DNA from 2 places in the Streptomyces thioluteus genome. Region 2 is predicted to be linked to the other one. Evidence: riboswitches for the same ligand, from Rfam matches in the RefSeq annotation. Region 2 holds a riboswitch; the other holds the start of a gene.
The links. A riboswitch is a leader RNA that binds a small molecule or an ion and turns the genes downstream of it on or off. The one in region 2 is predicted to bind S-adenosylmethionine.
Positions count from the first base shown of each region.

Region 1 (8,566 bases), on a different contig from region 2:
CGGGCCTGCTCACCAACCTGCACCGGCTGCCGACGGCGGCGACGGCGCTCACCGCCGTCGCCTCCGGCTTCATGTCGCTGATCGCGGTGTTCGTCGGCCACAACACCGCGAAGGAGTTCGGCGGGACGCCCGTCCTCGGCGGCGCGGTCGCGGCGGTCACGGTCTGGCCGGGCGTGACCCGGCTGCACATGACGCCCGGCCAGGGCGGAGTGCTGGGCGCGCTCGCCGCGGCCCTGCTCGCCGTGTACGTGGAGAAGGCGTGCCGCCGCCTGGTCCCCGAGGCGATCGGCGTCCTGGCCGTCCCGACGGTCACCATCCTGCTCCCGGGCCTGGTCGCGCTCTACGGACTGATGTGGCTGACGGGCGAAGTCGCCACCGCCGTAGGGCATTTCGCGGACCGGCTGCCGGCCGAGGGCGGCGCGGCCGCCGGGCTGGTGCTCGGCGGGCTGTTCCTGCCGCTGGTCATGCTGGGGCTGCACCAGGCGCTGATCCCGGTGCACACCACGCTGATCACCCAGCAGGGGTCCACGGTCCTGCTGCCCCTGCTGGCGACGGCGGGCGCGGGGCAGGTGGGCGCGGCGCTGGCGGTGTACGTCCGGGTGGCCCGGGACGCGGCCGTCCGCCGGACGGTCCGGTCCGCGCTCCCGGCGGGCCTGCTGGGCATCGGGGAACCGCTGATCTACGGGGTGTCGTTGCCGCTGGGCCGCCCGTTCGTGACGGCCTGCGTCGGGGGGCGCGATCGGCGGCGGCTTCCTGGGCCTGCTGGAACAGCTCGGCGGCGCGATCGGCGCCACCGCCATCGGGCCCTCGGGCTGGGCCCTGTTCCCGCTGCTCAGCGGCGAGGGCGGACCGCTGCGCGCGGCGGCCGTCTACGGCGCGGGGCTCGCGGCGGGGTACGCGGCGGGCTTCGTCGTCACGTACCTCTTCGGATTCCCCGTACGGAACGCCGAAGGGCGGCACCCCCGTGACAACGGGGATGCCGCCCTCGGCTCGGTTCAGGACCGGTGAGCCCGCGCGGAACGCGTGGCTCAGAAGTCCATCTCACCGCCGGGCATGCCGCCCGGAGCGGCCGCGGCGGCCTTCTCCGGCTTGTCGGCGATGACGGCCTCGGTGGTGAGGAACAGGGCCGCGATGGAGGCGGCGTTCTGCAGCGCGGAGCGGGTGACCTTGGCCGGGTCGATGATGCCCTCGGCGATCATGTCCACGTACTCGCCGGTCGCGGCGTTGAGGCCGTGGCCGACGGCCAGGTTGCGGACCTTCTCCACGACGACGCCGCCCTCGAGACCACCGTTGACGGCGATCTGCTTCAGCGGGGCCTCCAGGGCCAGGCGCACGGCGTTGGCACCGGTGGCCTCGTCGCCCTCGAGCTCCAGCTTCTCGAACACCGCGGAGGCCTGGAGCAGGGCCACGCCACCACCGGCGACGATGCCCTCCTCGACGGCCGCCTTCGCGTTGCGAACGGCGTCCTCGATGCGGTGCTTGCGCTCCTTGAGCTCGACCTCGGTCGCGGCACCGGCCTTGATGACGGCCACGCCGCCGGCCAGCTTCGCGAGGCGCTCCTGGAGCTTCTCGCGGTCGTAGTCCGAGTCGCTGTTCTCGATCTCGGCGCGGATCTGGTTGACGCGGCCCTGGACCTGGTCGCTGTCACCGGCACCGTCGACGATCGTCGTCTCGTCCTTGGTGATGACGACCTTGCGGGCGCGGCCGAGCAGGTCGAGACCGGCGTTCTCCAGCTTGAGGCCGACCTCCTCGGAGATGACCGTGCCGCCGGTGAGGATGGCGATGTCGCCGAGCATGGCCTTGCGGCGGTCGCCGAAGCCCGGGGCCTTGACGGCGACGGACTTGAAGGTGCCGCGGATCTTGTTGACCACCAGGGTCGACAGGGCCTCGCCCTCGACGTCCTCGGCGATGATCAGCAGCGGCTTGCCCGACTGCATGACCTTCTCCAGCAGCGGGAGCAGGTCCTTGACCGAGGAGACCTTCGAGTTGACGATCAGGATGTACGGGTCCTCGAGGGAGGCCTCCATACGCTCCATGTCGGTGGCGAAGTACGCCGAGATGTAGCCCTTGTCGAAGCGCATGCCCTCGGTGAGCTCGAGCTCCAGACCGAAGGTCTGGGACTCCTCGACCGTGATGACACCCTCCTTGCCGACCTTGTCCATCGCCTCGGCGATGAGCTCGCCGATCTGGGTGTCGGCGGCGGAGATGGAGGCGGTGGAGGCGATCTGCTCCTTGGTCTCGACCTCCTTGGCCTGGTCGAGCAGCGCACCGGAGACGGCCTCGACGGCCTTCTCGATGCCGCGCTTCAGCGCCATCGGGTTGGCACCCGCGGCGACGTTGCGCAGGCCCTCGCGGACCAGCGCCTGGGCGAGGACGGTCGCGGTCGTCGTGCCGTCACCGGCGACGTCGTCCGTCTTCTTCGCGACCTCCTTGACCAGCTCGGCGCCGATCTTCTCGTACGGGTCCTCCAGCTCGATCTCCTTGGCGATGGACACACCATCGTTGGTGATCGTGGGGGCGCCCCACTTCTTCTCGAGGACGACGTTGCGGCCCTTGGGGCCGAGGGTGACCTTGACGGCGTCGGCGAGCTGGTTCATCCCGCGCTCGAGACCGCGCCGTGCCTCCTCGTCGAACGCGATGATCTTGGCCATGTGAAGTGGTCCTCCCAGACGGGACGGTGGATTGCTCCGGACCGCGCTGGCGCCCGCGACGGACGGCCTGCGTGCTCGGCGGTTCCTTGCCCCGCCGGGCCCGCGGACCTCACCGACGGTCCACAAGTCTGTCACTCTCACCCGGAGAGTGCTAAGCCAATGATTAGCACTCGGCAGTGGAGAGTGCAAGGCCGTCTCCATGGAACCGCCCGCGTGGCACGGGGCGTCCCGGGACGTACGAAGGGCCCGCACCTACGGGGTGCGGGCCCTTCGACAAGCTGAGGATCCGGTGGTCGATGCGCCGCGGTCAGGCGGTCACCCTCACCATGTCTGCCTGCGGTCCCTTCTGGCCCTGCGAGATCTCGAACTCGACTCGCTGCCCCTCCTCCAGGGTGCGGTACCCGTCCATCTGGATCGCGCTGTAGTGGACGAAAACATCCGCACCACCGTCGACCGCGATGAAGCCGTACCCCTTCTCCGCGTTGAACCACTTGACGGTGCCCTGAGCCATGCCTAACTCCCCTACTTACTGGCCCTTGCGCAGGACCGCACTTCGCGGACCCGGGTCAGACCTCACCTCTTGTGACACCCAGAGGTGTGCGCCGGAACGCGTCGACCGCGGCTGAATGTATCTGCACGGATGCCGTCTGCAACAGGTCAGACGGACGAGAAATCCCGGGGAGGCCGGGCGGCGATATCCGGCGAAGTGGGTTGGTTCCAGGGCAAGTCGGGCCGGACAGACAGCATCATCGCGACAATTCGCGCACGTATTTCCTGTGCAAATTGACGGGTTCTCATATGCGTTCGGCTCTGACACCGGAGAGGGAACGCCCCAACTGTATCGCGCTTCAACAGACGGAATCGCCCCGTCCGGTTCTGGGGCGGGGCGATCCACGGTTTGTACAGGCTTGTTGCGGAAAGGGAGTTGACGCCCGGCGCGCCGGTCAGCCGCCCGCGACGGCCGGGATGATCGAGACCCCGGCACCGTCCGGGGTGGGCGCGTCGAGACCACCTTCGAAGCGGACGTCGTCGTCGTTGACGTAGACGTTCACGAAGCGCCGCAGCTTGCCGGTGTCGTCGAGGACGCGGGCACCGATGCCGGGGTGGTTCCGCTCCAGATCGCCGATCACCTCGGCGAGGGTGACCCCCTCGGCGACGACCTCGGCGCGGCCGGCGGTGTAGGTGCGGAGGATGGTGGGGATGCGGACGGTGACGCTCATGGCTGCTCTCCTTCTGTTGGGGAGGTGGTGTGGTCGGGGGGTGTGTGATGTGCGTGGTGTGCGGGGTGGGTGTGGGCGGGTGGTGGGCGCCTGACGGCGGAGGATGCCCCTGCCCCGCCCTCTCTCCCCCAGCTACCGCTGGGAGGTGCCCCCAGAGTTTCCCCGGGGCGCGGCCCCGGACCCGACACCGCGCTGCGCGCGGCCGGAGGGCAAAGGCGAAGCTCCGTTGGGGTAGGGGCAAGGGCGGAGTTCACCTGCGTCCAGGAGCACCCCCGCCGGGTTCCAGGAACAGAACCCCACCGGGATCCAGGGGGCGAAGCCCCCGGTGAGGTGCAGGGGGCGGAGCCCCGCCGGGGTCCAGGGGCGCCCCCGCCAGGGTCCAGAGACAGAACCCCACCGGGATCCAGGGGCCGGAGCCCCCGGTGGGGTGCAGGGGCGAAGCCCCGCCGGGGTGCAGGGGGCGAAGCCCCCGCCCACCGCGCGGAGCGCGGTGCCGGGCCCGGGGCGGAGCCCCGGAGGAAACGGTGAAAGGGCGGGGCGGGGAGAACGCCCCCCCCCAAGAACAACCGCCCCCCTACCCCAGCCCCGCCGCCCGGAACGCCTCCACGCTCGGCCGGATCGTCGCCCGCGGCCCCGCCGCCACCGCGTCCAGCGTCTTGAGCCCGTCCCCCGTGTTGAGGACGACCGTCGTCAAGGACGGGTCCAGCAGGCCCTGTTCGAGCAGCTTGCGGGTGACGCCGACCGTCACACCGCCCGCGGTCTCCGCGAAGATCCCCTCCGTACGGGCGAGCAGCCGGATCGCGTCCACGACCTCCCCGTCCGTCACGTCCTCCACCGCACCGCCCGTCCGCCGCGCGATGTCCAGGACGTACGGCCCGTCGGCCGGGTTGCCGATGGCGAGGGACTTGGCGATCGTGTCCGGCTTCACCGGGCGGACGACGTCGTGGCCGTCCTTGTACGCCCGGGAGACCGGAGCGCACCCCGCCGCCTGGGCGCCGAAGATCCGGTACGGGCGGTCCTCGACCAAGCCCAGCGCGATCAGCTCCTTCAGCCCCTTGTCGATCTTCGTGAGCTGGGAGCCGGAGGCCACGGGGATCACGAGCTGATCCGGCAGCCGCCAGCCCAGCTGTTCGCAGATCTCGTACGCGAGGGTCTTGGAGCCCTCCCCGTAGTAGGGGCGCAGGTTGACGTTGACGAAGCCCCACGCCGCCCCCAGCGGATCACCGATCAGCTCGGAGCAGAAGCGGTTGACGTCGTCGTAGGTGCCCTCGATACCGACCAGGTCGCCCCCGTAGACCGCGGCCATGACGACCTTCCCGGCCTCCAGGTCGTGCGGGATGAAGACGCAGGAGCGCAGGCCCGCGCGGGCGGCCGCGGCGCCGACCGCGCCGGCCAGGTTGCCCGTCGAGGAACAGGAGAGCGTCGTGAAACCGAAGGCGCGCGCCGCCTCGACGGCGACGGCGACGACGCGGTCCTTGAAGGAGTGGGTCGGGTTCCCTGAGTCGTCCTTGACGAACAGGCCGCCGGTGACGCCCAGTTCACGGGCGAGGTTGTCGGCCCGGACGAGCTTGGTGAAGCCGGGGTTCAGATTGGGTTTGGCGGCGACGTCGGCGGGGACGGGCAGCAGGGGGGCGTAGCGCCAGATGTTCGCCGGCCCGGACTCGATGCGGCGCCGCAGGCCCTCCGGGTCGCCGGCCGGCAGCTCGTAGGCGACCTCCAGCGGACCGAAGCAGGAGGTGCAGGCGAAGACGGGCCCGAGGGCGAAGCGCTCGCCGCACTCGCGGCAGGAGAGCGCGACGGCGGGACCGAAAGACGTATGCGCGCTTCGACTGCGGCTTGCACAGCCATGGAGGCGAGCCTTTCTCCTCAGTCTCCTCGTGACGACCTCGCCACGAGACGGATTTGGCACCTTCCCCCCGGGAGCCTCGCCGTGAGAACGGCTGAGACCGGCTGTGAGGGTTGCCGGGGCTTCATCGGCGCGTGTCCCTCTGCCCCTCTCGGATGAGCAGTGTATGGCACCGGTCGGCGGCATCGCCGCCGGGCGTTTGTGCACGCGCAACGGACCCCGTACATACGGGCGGGCCGTGCGTTGTTCAAACTGTATCGGACGGTGCGCGCCCTTGAGAGGGGCGTCCGCACAGCGAGATGCGTCCACACACGCAACAACGTGCCTGAGTCAACGAGGAGTCGTACACGTGCTGGAAGAGGTGGAGCGCTGGCTGGCCCGGCGGTCCTGGTCCGCCGAAGACCGTCCGCTCGACCGGCTGCTCGCCCCGCCGGTGTCCAAGCGTGCTGAGCTAGGGCGGTGGGTCAGCACCGTGAGGCGTGGGTGCTATACCCTGGGGGGCGGCAGTCGACACAGACAGGGGGCATGAGCACTGGTACGGCACGATCGTGGCCAACACCGGCGCGAGCTGGATGACGAATCAGGTGCGGGGGGCGTGGTTGCCGCTGGTGTTGGAAAACGCGGGACATTGTTCTCTTAAGGTGATAAAGAAGTTTATGAGAGGAATAAATACAGCTCCGCGCCACGGACTGTCGCCCGGGTCCACGGTTATAACCTCACACCGGGCGGCCGGGCTGTATCATTGTGGGGCTGTTGTGTAGCAGCCGAGTATCAGACGGGATTTTCTCGATCGTCGTGCATGGCGGTATGGAGTGTGGAGGGTGGTGGGTGGTAGTTAGTCAACGGGCTGATGGGGCTCGGCTCCCGACCTGCCCGCCGTGCCGGGCAAGGGCGGGTGCTGTGGCGTCGCTGCTGGTGACGAGACGCGGCGGAAGGAGATGGCGTGTGCGTGCTAGACCTCTGTGGGAAGTAGCGTGAAGGAAGGGGATCGTGACCTCGATATACGGTGACTTCTCGGCTACTATGTCGTCTCGGATCCTTAGGCTGGCGCAGCGCTCACCCGTACCCGGACGGGCGTTCCGTCAAGGCGATGTACGAACCGTCAGGGTGGGTGCGTCACGCGATTCTCAAACCGTCCAGTGAAGCAGGGTCTACTATGGATAGCGCGATGAGTGAGTTCAGCAGCGATTTCTCTCTGCACACCATACCACTGTGGGAGGAGGGAGAAGAGAACAGCACGTGCATTGATGGTGGAAGAGAGTACTCTGTACCCTCCGAGGAGAAGGGAAAGGGGAGAGAGGAGGGGAGGGGAACAAAAGAGTTTAATATAAGATCGAGGTGTGACTGCGAGAGCGTTGTGTTGAAAAGGGCGCTCGGAAAAGGGCTATAGCATCCAGTATGTCCTGTATGCGGGGTGGCGGCGTGACCTGGAGGTATGTGAACGGCCACAGCATCTCTGGTGTTTGATGGTGTAAATGCAGCGAGGCGTTCTCCACGTATTGGGTGACCGAGCGGCCAGACCGAACGTCGCCGAGAAGGTCGCGCAGGTCGTCGTCCCACGCAGCACATCGATGTGCGCCGCCCGCCCTGCTGCGTGTTTTACACCTAGCAGTCGATCGCCGCTTTAGGCGCCCTAATCGCCATTTCTCCTCTTGCACGTTGCTCTATGGCCCTTAGCGCTCGTTCCAGGTTGTTGGTAGTGTCTCTATGCCGTCTTTCCCCGGTTGCTCTTGCACCACGCCTTCTCCCGGCCTGCCCGTTGGCCGACCCGTGGGCCGTCCGTTTGGCCGTTTGAGCCGAGTCAGGCACCACCGAGTTCGTCCACCGGCGCTACGGTCCCTGTCCTCTCCGTCATCGAGCTCGCGCCGGATCGTGTTGGCCACGATCGTTTCCGACCTGGCCCTCCTGCGTTCAGGGCGGGAGCCCAACGCTCACGTGCTGGCCCCTCTCGCGCTTGGCGGCGAGCAGCCCGGTCGAGCGGGACGGTCCTTCTGGGCGGACCAGACCGCCGGCCATCCAGCGCTGGCCAGCCTACCGTTTCCAGCATCTTGTACGACTCCTTCGTTGACTCAGCACGTTGTTGCGTTTGTTGACGCATCTGCTGGTAGAGGACTCCCGCTCTCAGGGCGCGCACCGTCCGATACAGTCTTGAACAACGCACGGCCCGCGCCGTATGTCGGGGTCCGTGCGCTGCCACAAACTCTGCCGGCCGGCGATGCGCCGCCGGTTCCATACCGCTCATCCACGAGGGTCAGAGGGACACGGCCCGATGAAGCCCCGCGAAACTCCTCCAGACCGGTCTCACCGTTCTCACGCGAGGCTCCGGCGGGGAAGTGGGCCAAATTCGCCCGTTCTCATGTGTCTGGTCGAGGTTCGTGCAGCGTACGGGGAAATTGATGGGAGGAGAAAGGGACCTCGATGTGCCTATCCCATGGCGGTTATGCTGCTAAGCCCGTCGAACGCGCATAGCGTGTCTTTCGGTCCCGCCTCTGCGCTCTTCCTTGCCGCGGAGTGCGGGCGAGCGCTTTCTGCCCCTCAAGTAGCAGGCCGTCAGATTCGCCTGTGTACACCTCCTGCCTGGTATCTGGTGCTCGCTGGATGGTGCCTACGAGCTACCGGCCTGGGCGAGCTACCTGGGTTGGAGGGGCGGGCGAGGGTCGCCGTGCAGTCTGATCGTGTGCGTATGTCTCGGGCCCGTCGAACATCTGGCCGCTACGCCCGCTCTCCTTGCTGAATGTTCTAGTGCCAGCGTTGGTCCCCGCCGACGGGTTCGCCCGTCTTTCAGAACCCTATAATGCTGTAACCCCCGGCTTATCACCAATGCTCGTTCCGGGCCGACTCGAGGCCTC
Region 1 covers NZ_BAAAXZ010000021.1:65,993-74,558, forward strand. The annotation lists partial or broken gene ABD794_RS02645 (PTS transporter subunit EIIC) at 1-1,008, shown strand, start outside; gene groL (chaperonin GroEL) at 1,029-2,651, opposite strand; gene ABD794_RS02655 (cold-shock protein) at 2,959-3,162, opposite strand; gene ABD794_RS02660 (MoaD/ThiS family protein) at 3,596-3,871, opposite strand; gene thrC (threonine synthase) at 4,446-5,741, opposite strand; SAM riboswitch class I at 5,735-5,879, opposite strand; gene ABD794_RS02670 (hypothetical protein) at 6,886-7,107, shown strand.
Region 1: it holds a riboswitch for S-adenosylmethionine, as region 2 does, so the genes downstream of both, thrC (threonine synthase) here and ABD794_RS09220 (aminotransferase class V-fold PLP-dependent enzyme) in region 2, are expected to answer to the same signal.

Region 2 (8,566 bases):
AGCCGCTGCGTCCCGAGGACATCCAGGTCGGCTCCCTCACCTTCGCCATGCCGGAGGGCATGAAGGAGGAGGACCACGACTTCCAGAACCAGATCGCCAAGGCTGCCCTGATGCTCGTCCGGCTCCGCCCGGAGAACATCAAGGACAAGAAGGAACTGGACTGGTCCGTCGACGGCATCGTCGCCTTCTCCAAGATCTGCACGCACGTGGGTTGCCCGATCAACCTGTACGAGCAGCAGACCCACCACGTGCTGTGCCCCTGCCACCAGTCGACGTTCGATCTCTCGGACGGCGGCCGTGTGGTGTTCGGGCCCGGCCGGCCACGCCCTTCCGCAGCTGCGGATCAAGGTCAATGACAAGGGCTACCTTGAGGCGATGGGCGACTTCGCGGAGCCCGTCGGTCCTGCCTTCTGGGAGCGCGGATGAGTACTGCAGAGACGACGTCGACCCGCGCGGACGCGCAGGGTCGCAAGGCACCCGCAGGTGAGCGGGTCGCCGACTGGGCCGACGGTCGGCTGGGGATCTACACCCTGGCCAAGGGCGGCATGCGGAAGATCTTCCCGGACCACTGGTCCTTCATGCTGGGCGAGGTCTGCCTCTACAGCTTCATCATCATCATCCTCACGGGTGTGTATCTGACGCTGTTCTTCCACCCGAGCATGAACGAGGTCGTCTACCACGGCTCGTACGTCCCGATGCAGGGCGTGCGGATGTCGGAGGCGTTCAAGTCGACGCTGGACATCAGCTTCGACGTGCGCGGTGGTCTGCTGATCCGGCAGATCCACCACTGGGCGGCCCTCGTGTTCATCGCGGGCATGATGGTGCACATGATGCGCGTCTTCTTCACGGGCGCGTTCCGCAAGCCGCGCGAGATCAACTGGCTGTTCGGCTTCCTGCTGCTGGTCCTCGGCACCTTCACCGGTTTCACCGGTTACTCGCTGCCGGACGACCTGCTCTCGGGCACCGGTGTCCGCATCGCCGACGGTCTGGTGATGTCCATCCCGCTGGTGGGTACGTACATCTCGTTCTACCTGTTCGGCGGGGAGTTCCCGGGCACGGACTTCGTGAGCCGGTTCTACTCGATCCACATCCTGCTGCTGCCGGGCATCATGCTCGGTCTGGTGGTCGGCCACCTGATCCTGGTCTTCTACCACAAGCACACGCAGTTCGCGGGTCCGGGCCGGACCAACAAGAACGTCGTCGGCATGCCGCTGATGCCGGTCTACATGGCCAAGGCGGGAGGCTTCTTCTTCCTGGTCTTCGGTGTCATCGCGGCGATCTCCGCGATCGCGTCGATCAACCCCGTCTGGGAGCTCGGCCCGTACCGGCCGGACCAGGTCTCGACCAACGCCCAGCCCGACTGGTACCTGGGCATGTCCGAGGGCCTCTTCCGGATCATGCCGGGCTGGGAGATCAGCTTCGCGGGCCACACCCTGGTCCTGGGCGTCTTCATCCCGCTGCTGGGTCTTCGGCGCGGTGCTGGGGATCATGGCCGTCTACCCGTTCCTCGAGTCGTGGCTGACCGGCGACAAGCGCGAGCACCACATCCTGGACCGCCCGCGCAACGCCCCGACGCGCACCGCCTTCGGCGTGGCGTGGCTGACGATGTACGGCGTGGCCCTGATGGCCGGTGGAAACGACCTGTGGGCCACCCACTTCCACCTGTCGGTCAACGCGGTCACCTGGTTCGTCCGCATCACCTTCTTCGTCGGCCCGGTCCTGGCGTTCATCGCCACGCGCCGGATCTGCATGGGTCTCCAGCGCCGCGACAAGGACAAGGTGCTGCACGGCCGCGAGTCGGGCATCATCAAGCGCCTGCCGCACGGTGAGTTCATCGAGGTCCACGAGCCGCTGACGCAGGAGCAGATGCACACGCTGACCGCGCACGAGCAGCCCAAGCCGCTGGCCCTGGAGCCCGAGGTCGACGAGAACGGTGTCGTCCGCAAGGTGAAGGCCACGCAGAAGCTGCGGGTCCGGCTCTCGAAGGGCTACTACGGCGAGGACCGTTACGTGCCCAAGGCCACGGCCACGGAGTACGAGGAGATCACGAGCGGCCACGGCCACCACTGATCGACTGATTCAGCAGAACTGATCGCCACAGCGAAGAGCCCCGTCCAGTGCCTGGACGGGGCTCTTCGCCGTTCCCGGACCTGGTTAGGCTGGAGCCGAGAGCCGGACGACCACCAGGAGCGTGGACCCATGAACGTTGCGACCCAGACAGGCGGCGACGGTGCGGTGTCCCTCTCCTGGCCGGGCGTCCTGGAGGCGCTGCTCGGCGGGCGGGACCTCAGCGCGGACGACACCGCCTGGGCCATGGACCAGATCATGCGCGGCGCGGCGACCGACGCCCAGATCGCCGCCTTCGCCGTCGCCCTGCGGGCCAAGGGCGAGACGGTCGCCGAGATCTCCGGGCTCGTCCGGGCGATGTACCGGCACGCCAACCTCATCGACGTGCCCGGTCCCAGCGTGGACATCGTGGGCACGGGCGGCGACGGCGCCAAGACGGTGAACATCTCCACGATGTCCTCGATCGTCGTGGCCGGCACCGGGGTGAAGGTCGTCAAGCACGGCAACCGGGCCGCGTCCTCCGCGAGCGGGGCCTCCGACGTCCTGGAGAAGCTGGGCGTCAACCTGGACCTGTCCCCGGCACGGGTGGTCGAGGTGGCCCGGGAGGCGGGCATCACCTTCTGCTTCGCGGTCAAGTTCCACCCGGCGCTGCGGCATGTGGCGGCGGCGCGGCGGGAGATGGGCGTGCGGACCACGTTCAACGTCCTCGGTCCGCTGACCAATCCGGCCCGGGTCCGGGCCCAGGCGACCGGCGTCGCGGACGCCCGGATGGCGCCCATCCTGGCCGGCGTGCTCGCCGACCGGGGATCGTCGGCGCTGGTCTTCCGGGGCGACGACGGGATGGACGAGCTGACGACGACGGCGACGTCGCGGGTGTGGATCGTACGGGACGGGGGCGTGCGCGAGGAGCCCTTCGATCCGCGGGACGTGGGGATCGAGGTCGTGCCGGTGGACGCGTTGCGGGGCGCGGACGCGTCCTACAACGCGGACGTCGCGCGCCGGCTGCTGGCGGGGGAGCGGGGGCCCGTGCGGGACGCGGTGCTGCTCAACTCGGCGGCGGCGCTGGTGGCGTTGGCGCCGTCGGCGGCGCCGCTGCCGGAGCAGATCGCCGCGGCGATGGGGCGGGCTGCGGAGTCGATCGACTCGGGGGCGGCGCGGGGGGTTCTGGAGCGGTGGGTGGCGGCGAGCAACGCGTAGCGGTTGCAGGGGGGTTGGATGCCCCTGGCCCGCCCTTTCACCGTTTCCCCGGGGAGACCCCGGGCCCCGTTCGCCCTTCGGGCGAAGTCCTCAAGCGCCGGACGGGCTGAACAGCCCGTCCGGCGCTTGAGGACAGCGCGCGCAGCGTGCTGCTGCGGAAACGGTGAAAGGGCGGGGTGGGGGAATCCCCTTCCGGCGCGGCGATTCGCTGTGCCATACTCGCCCCAGGTCACGAGCGACAGCGATACGGCCCCGGCCCGCTGTCCGGCAACCCTCCGTCCGTGGCGGGGTGCCCCGGGTGATGACCGGGTCGCAGGCAGCGAGGTCTGCGGCAAGCGCGGATCCCTCCACCAGGGATCCTGGTCGTCGAGGGAGATCCTTCCGTGATGCAGCGAATGCGCTAGGGCCCAGGGCCCCTTCTTCGCGCCATTCATTTTCTTCGCCTTCTTCGCCGAATTCGTTCGCGCCTCACGGGAGTTCGCCATGCCCGCAACCCTTCGGACCGCCGTCGACACCCCTCTCCCCGTCCTCGGTCGCGACGTCCGCGTCCCCCTCGTCACCGGCGGTGAAGTCCCGTACGCCGCCCTCGACTACGCGGCCAGCGCCCCCGCCCTGCAGCGGGTGTGGGACGACGTGGCCGCCTACGCGCCGTACTACGGCAGCGTGCACCGCGGTGCGGGACACCTCTCGCAGCTGTCCACCGACCTGTTCGAGAACAGCCGGGCCACCGTCGCGGAGTTCCTCGGCTGCCGACCGGGCGACGACGTGGTCTTCACCCGGTCGACGACCGATTCGCTCAACCTCCTCGCCGCCGTACTCCCGCCCGGCACGCACGCGTTCGCGTTCGAGAGCGAGCACCACGCCGCGCTGCTGCCCTGGGGGCGGCGCGGGGACACCGCGGTGACGTGGCTGGACGCGCCCCGTACCCCGGGGCAGGCCGTCGAGGCCCTGGAGCGCGCCCTCGCCGCGCGCGAGCCCTACGGCCCGGCACTGGTCTGTGTGACGGGTGCGTCGAACGTGACGGGCGAGCTGTGGCCCGTCAGGGAGTTGGCCGCGGCCGCGCACGCGCACGGGGCGCGGATCGTCCTGGACGCCGCGCAACTGGTGCCGCACCAGGCCGTGGACGTCGCGGAGTCGGACGTGGACTGGGTGGCGTTCTCCGGGCACAAGCTGTACGCGCCGTTCGGCGCCGGGGTGTTGGCCGGGCGCGCCGACTGGCTGCGCCGGGCCGAGCCGTATCTGGCCGGCGGCGGCGCCACCCGCAGCGTGGCGCGCGGCGCGGCGGGCGAGCCGGTGGTCGAGTGGCACGACACCGTGGCCCGGCACGAGGCCGGTTCGCCGAACGTCATCGGCGCCTACGCCATCGCCTCCGCCTGCCGGGCGCTGACCGCGGCCGGCTTCGAGCGGCTGGAGGCGCGCGAGCAGGCGCTGTTGGCACGGCTGCGCGAGGGGCTCGCGGAGGTGCCGGGGGCCAGGGTGGTCTCGCTGTTCGGCGACGACGCGCCCCGGGTGGGCGTCGTGTCCTTCGTCGTGGACGGCTGGAACAGCTCGCACTTCGCGGCGGCGCTGTCCGCCGAGTACGGCATCGGGGTGCGCGACGGCCTGTTCTGCGCCCACCCGTTGGTGCGGGCGCTGCTCGCGGAGGGGGGCGGCTCATCGGATACAGCAGCGCGAAGCGCTTCCGCTTGGGGCGGTGGCGGGCGACGGGCGGGCGAGTGCGGGACGCCGGACGAGGTGCCGGCGGCGAGCGCGATCCGGGTCAGCTTCGGGGTGGGGACGCCGGAGGAGCACATCGACCGCTTCGTGCGGGCGGCCGGGGAACTGGCGACGGGCGGCGCGCGGTGGACGTACCGCACGGAGGGCGGGCGGTGCGTGCCGGAGAAGCCGGTGGCCGGCTAGCTGTCGAGGCCGATCGCGAAGGCCGCTTCCAGGTCGTGCTGGGAGTAGGTGCGGAACGCGATGTGGGTCTCGGTGGAGGCGACGCCGGGGATTTTGCTGATCCGGCCCGGGATGACGTCCGCCAGGTCGTCGTGGCGGGCCACGCGCACCATCGCGATCAGGTCGTAGGCACCGGTGACGGAGAAGACCTCGCTGACGCCCTCCAGGGCCGCGATCCGCTCGGCGATCTCGGGGATGCGGTCCACGTCCGTCTTGATGAGCACGATCGAGGTGATCACGTCGTTCTGTCTCCTTCGGTGGACCCGGCGTCGTCCTTCACTCTAACCGGACGCCGTCCGCTCACCCATGCGAAGCCGAAGCCGAGGGCGAAGCCCAGGACGTGGGCCAGATAGGCCACCCCCGGCCGGTCGTCCGGGGCCCCGGCGCCCGGCCACTGGAGGGCGAACCAGAACAGCAGCACCGCCCAGGCGGGGAAGCGCAGCGGCAGGAAGAAGAGGAAGGGGAAGAGGCTGGTGACCCTGGCCCGCGGGAAGAGATGGAGGAACGCGCCGAGCACCCCGGAGACGGCCCCGGACGCGCCCACGAGCGCCTGGCCGGAGTGCGGGTGCACGGCCGCGTAGCCGAGCAGGGCCAGGTGGCCGGTGGCCAGGTAGCAGAGGACGAAGGACGGGCGGCCCAGCCGTTCCTCGGCCATCGCCCCGAAGACATGGAGGAAGAGCATGTTGCCGAGCAGGTGCAGCCAGTTGCCGTGCACGAAGAGCGCCGTCAGCGGGGTGAGCAGCGCCGCGGCCGGGGAGTGCCACAGTTCGTCCGGGACCACGCCCCAGCGCTCGAAGTAGGCGGTCTGCGCGGCGAGCAGGTCGCCGCCGGTGCCGTACGCCGGGTCGAGGCCGGCGGCGGGTCCGAGGAGGAAGACCGCGCAACAGGCGGCGATGAGGGTGCGGGTGACCCAGGGCCGGCGGGCGGCGGGATCCCGTCGCGCTTGCCTTACGATCATGTCCAGATCATGACGTACCGGGACAAGTCGTACGCAGTGCCCCGCCGGGCGGCCCGGCGCATACCGGTGCCACTCCGCCGGGGGACCGGCAGGCCGTAGGGTTACGACAAAGGCCACACCTCCGTAGGACGGATGACGACCATGGGCGTTCCCCGGCCGACCGCCGCGACCCGGTGGCGCTGCACCCTGTGCGGAAATCTCACGCGGTTCGATGTGACGCGTACGGTCAAGGCCGTGGAATACGTCCACCTCGATCTCGCCGGAGAACCCACCGTGGAGGAGCGGGACGTGGTCAGTGAGACGATCGAGTCCGTGCGGTGCCGTTGGTGCAACGCGGAGGATCAAATCGCCTTGGTGGACAGGCCGGATACGAGCGGCTGAAGGAACGGAGCGACGCAGCAGTGGTGGAGCACACGGATGACGAAGGGACGGCCGGTGAGGACGGCCGGGCCGAGGACGTCAGCGAGGTGCTCGACCGCCCGTTGCCCGAGGGGATCCGGCGCCGGGTCATCGGCCTGGTGGCCGAGGCCTTCGGCGGGCTGACCCTCACCGAACTCCCGCCGCAGCTGCGGCAGTACGCCCGTTTCACCCCGGTGCGCCGGGCCCGGTTCGCGGGCAACGCGATGGCCGCCGCCGTCGAGGGCGACGCCGCCTTCCGGCAGCGGATCTCCGCCCGGCTGCGCGAGGGCGGTTCGGAGCTGGCCCAGGCCCTGGAGGCGGGGTCGCCGCCGGCCGCCGCCGATCCGGAGGACGTGGCGGCCATGGCCTTCGTGCTGCGCCCGCCGGGCTGGGTCAAGATGGTGACCGCGGCCGGCGAGGAGGCCCAGCGGGCCGGTGCCGAACGGGCCGGCGAGGAGGCCCGGCGCGAACTGGGCAAGCTGCGCGAGGAACTGGCGCAGGCGCGCGACGAGGCGCGGGCGGAGGCCGAGCGCTCCCGCGCGGAGCTGGACGCGGCGCGCAAGGAGGGCGAGTCCCTCCAGCGCAAGCTGCGCAGCGCACAGAGCGATATGCGGCGCGGCGAAGCGGCGCTGCGCAAGCTCCAGGGCGAGCTGGAGGCGCTGCGCCAGGCGTCCGCGGCCGAACTGGGCGCGGCGCTGGGCGAGACGCGGCGGACCAAGGCCCGGCTCGCGGAGGCCGAGGCGGCGCTGGAGGCGAGCCGCCGGGCGGTGCGCGAGGGGCGCAGCGTGGAGGACATGCGGCTGCGGCTGCTGCTGGACACGGTGCTGGACGCCGCCCAGGGGCTGCGCCGCGAACTGGCCCTGCCGCCCGCCTCGGTGCACCCCGCGGACCTGGTGGACGCCGTGCAGCCGGGGCAGATGACGCCCAAGGACATCGCGGCGCGGGCCCTGTCGGAGACCGACCCGGCGCTGCTCGACCAACTGCTGGCGCTGCCGCAGGCGCACCTGGTGGTGGACGGCTACAACGTCACCAAGACCGGCTATCCGACGATGCCGTTGGACAAGCAGCGGCTGCGGCTGCTGGGCGGGCTCGCGATGCTGGCCGCGCAGACCGGCGCCGAGATGACGTGCGTCTTCGACGGAGCGGAGCTGGCCGCGCCGGTGCTGCTGGCGCCGCCGCGCGGGGTGCGGGTGCTGTTCAGCAAGCCGGGCGTCACGGCGGACGAGCTGATCCGCCAGCTGGTCCGGGCGGAGCCGCCGGGCCGTCCGGTGGTCGTGGTCTCCACGGACCGCGAGGTGGCCGACGGGGGTCGCCAAGGCGGGGGCCCGGCCGGTCGCATCGGCCCTGTTGCTGAAGCGACTTGCGCGGACCTGAGGGGCGCGCGGGGCTTGAGGGACGTGAAGGGCCTGCGGAGCGTCAGAAATCCGTTACGGCTTGTGTTTCCCCCGGTAAAGGATGCCCGCGGTGGGTGAGAATTTCCGGGAGGGATTTGAACCGATCATATGAGGGTCACTAAGGTCGGGCCTCGAACCTTCGCCCGGCGATCATCCATTCGGGGTGACGGTGAAGGTCCCGCCGAGCCCGCGCCCCGCGGGCGGCGGCCGAGGAAGAAGGAGCTCGACTCCGTGGCGTCCCACCGTCGTCCCAAGCAGCCGAGCCGCACTCGGGTGACCGTCCTCACCGCGACCGCCGCCGCTGCCGTCGCCCTCTCCGCCCAGGCGGCCAGCGCCGACCCCGGCGCCAAGCCCACCAAGAGCGAGGCCAAGGAGAAGGTCGACAAGTTCTACGAGGAGGCCGAGCAGGCCACCGAGAAGTTCAACGGGGCCAAGCAGAAGCAGGAGAAGCTGGAGAAGGAGGTCGGCGAGCTCCAGGACCGCGTCGCCCGCGGCCAGGAGGACCTCAACAAGCTGCGCGACGGCCTCGGTTCGGTGGCCACCGCCCAGTACCGCTCCGGCTCCGTGGACCCCTCGCTCCAACTGCTGCTCTCCTCCGACCCGGAGAGCTACC
Region 2 covers NZ_BAAAXZ010000071.1:7,324-15,889, forward strand. The annotation lists partial or broken gene qcrA (cytochrome bc1 complex Rieske iron-sulfur subunit) at 1-426, shown strand, start outside; partial or broken gene qcrB (cytochrome bc1 complex cytochrome b subunit) at 423-2,070, shown strand; gene trpD (anthranilate phosphoribosyltransferase) at 2,200-3,264, shown strand; SAM riboswitch class IV at 3,492-3,608, shown strand; gene ABD794_RS09220 (aminotransferase class V-fold PLP-dependent enzyme) at 3,748-5,163, shown strand; gene ABD794_RS09225 (Lrp/AsnC family transcriptional regulator) at 5,160-5,441, opposite strand; gene ABD794_RS09230 (rhomboid family intramembrane serine protease) at 5,438-6,160, opposite strand; gene ABD794_RS09235 (hypothetical protein) at 6,293-6,541, shown strand; partial or broken gene ABD794_RS09240 (NYN domain-containing protein) at 6,565-7,933, shown strand; partial or broken gene ABD794_RS18740 (coiled-coil domain-containing protein) at 8,185-8,566, shown strand, end outside.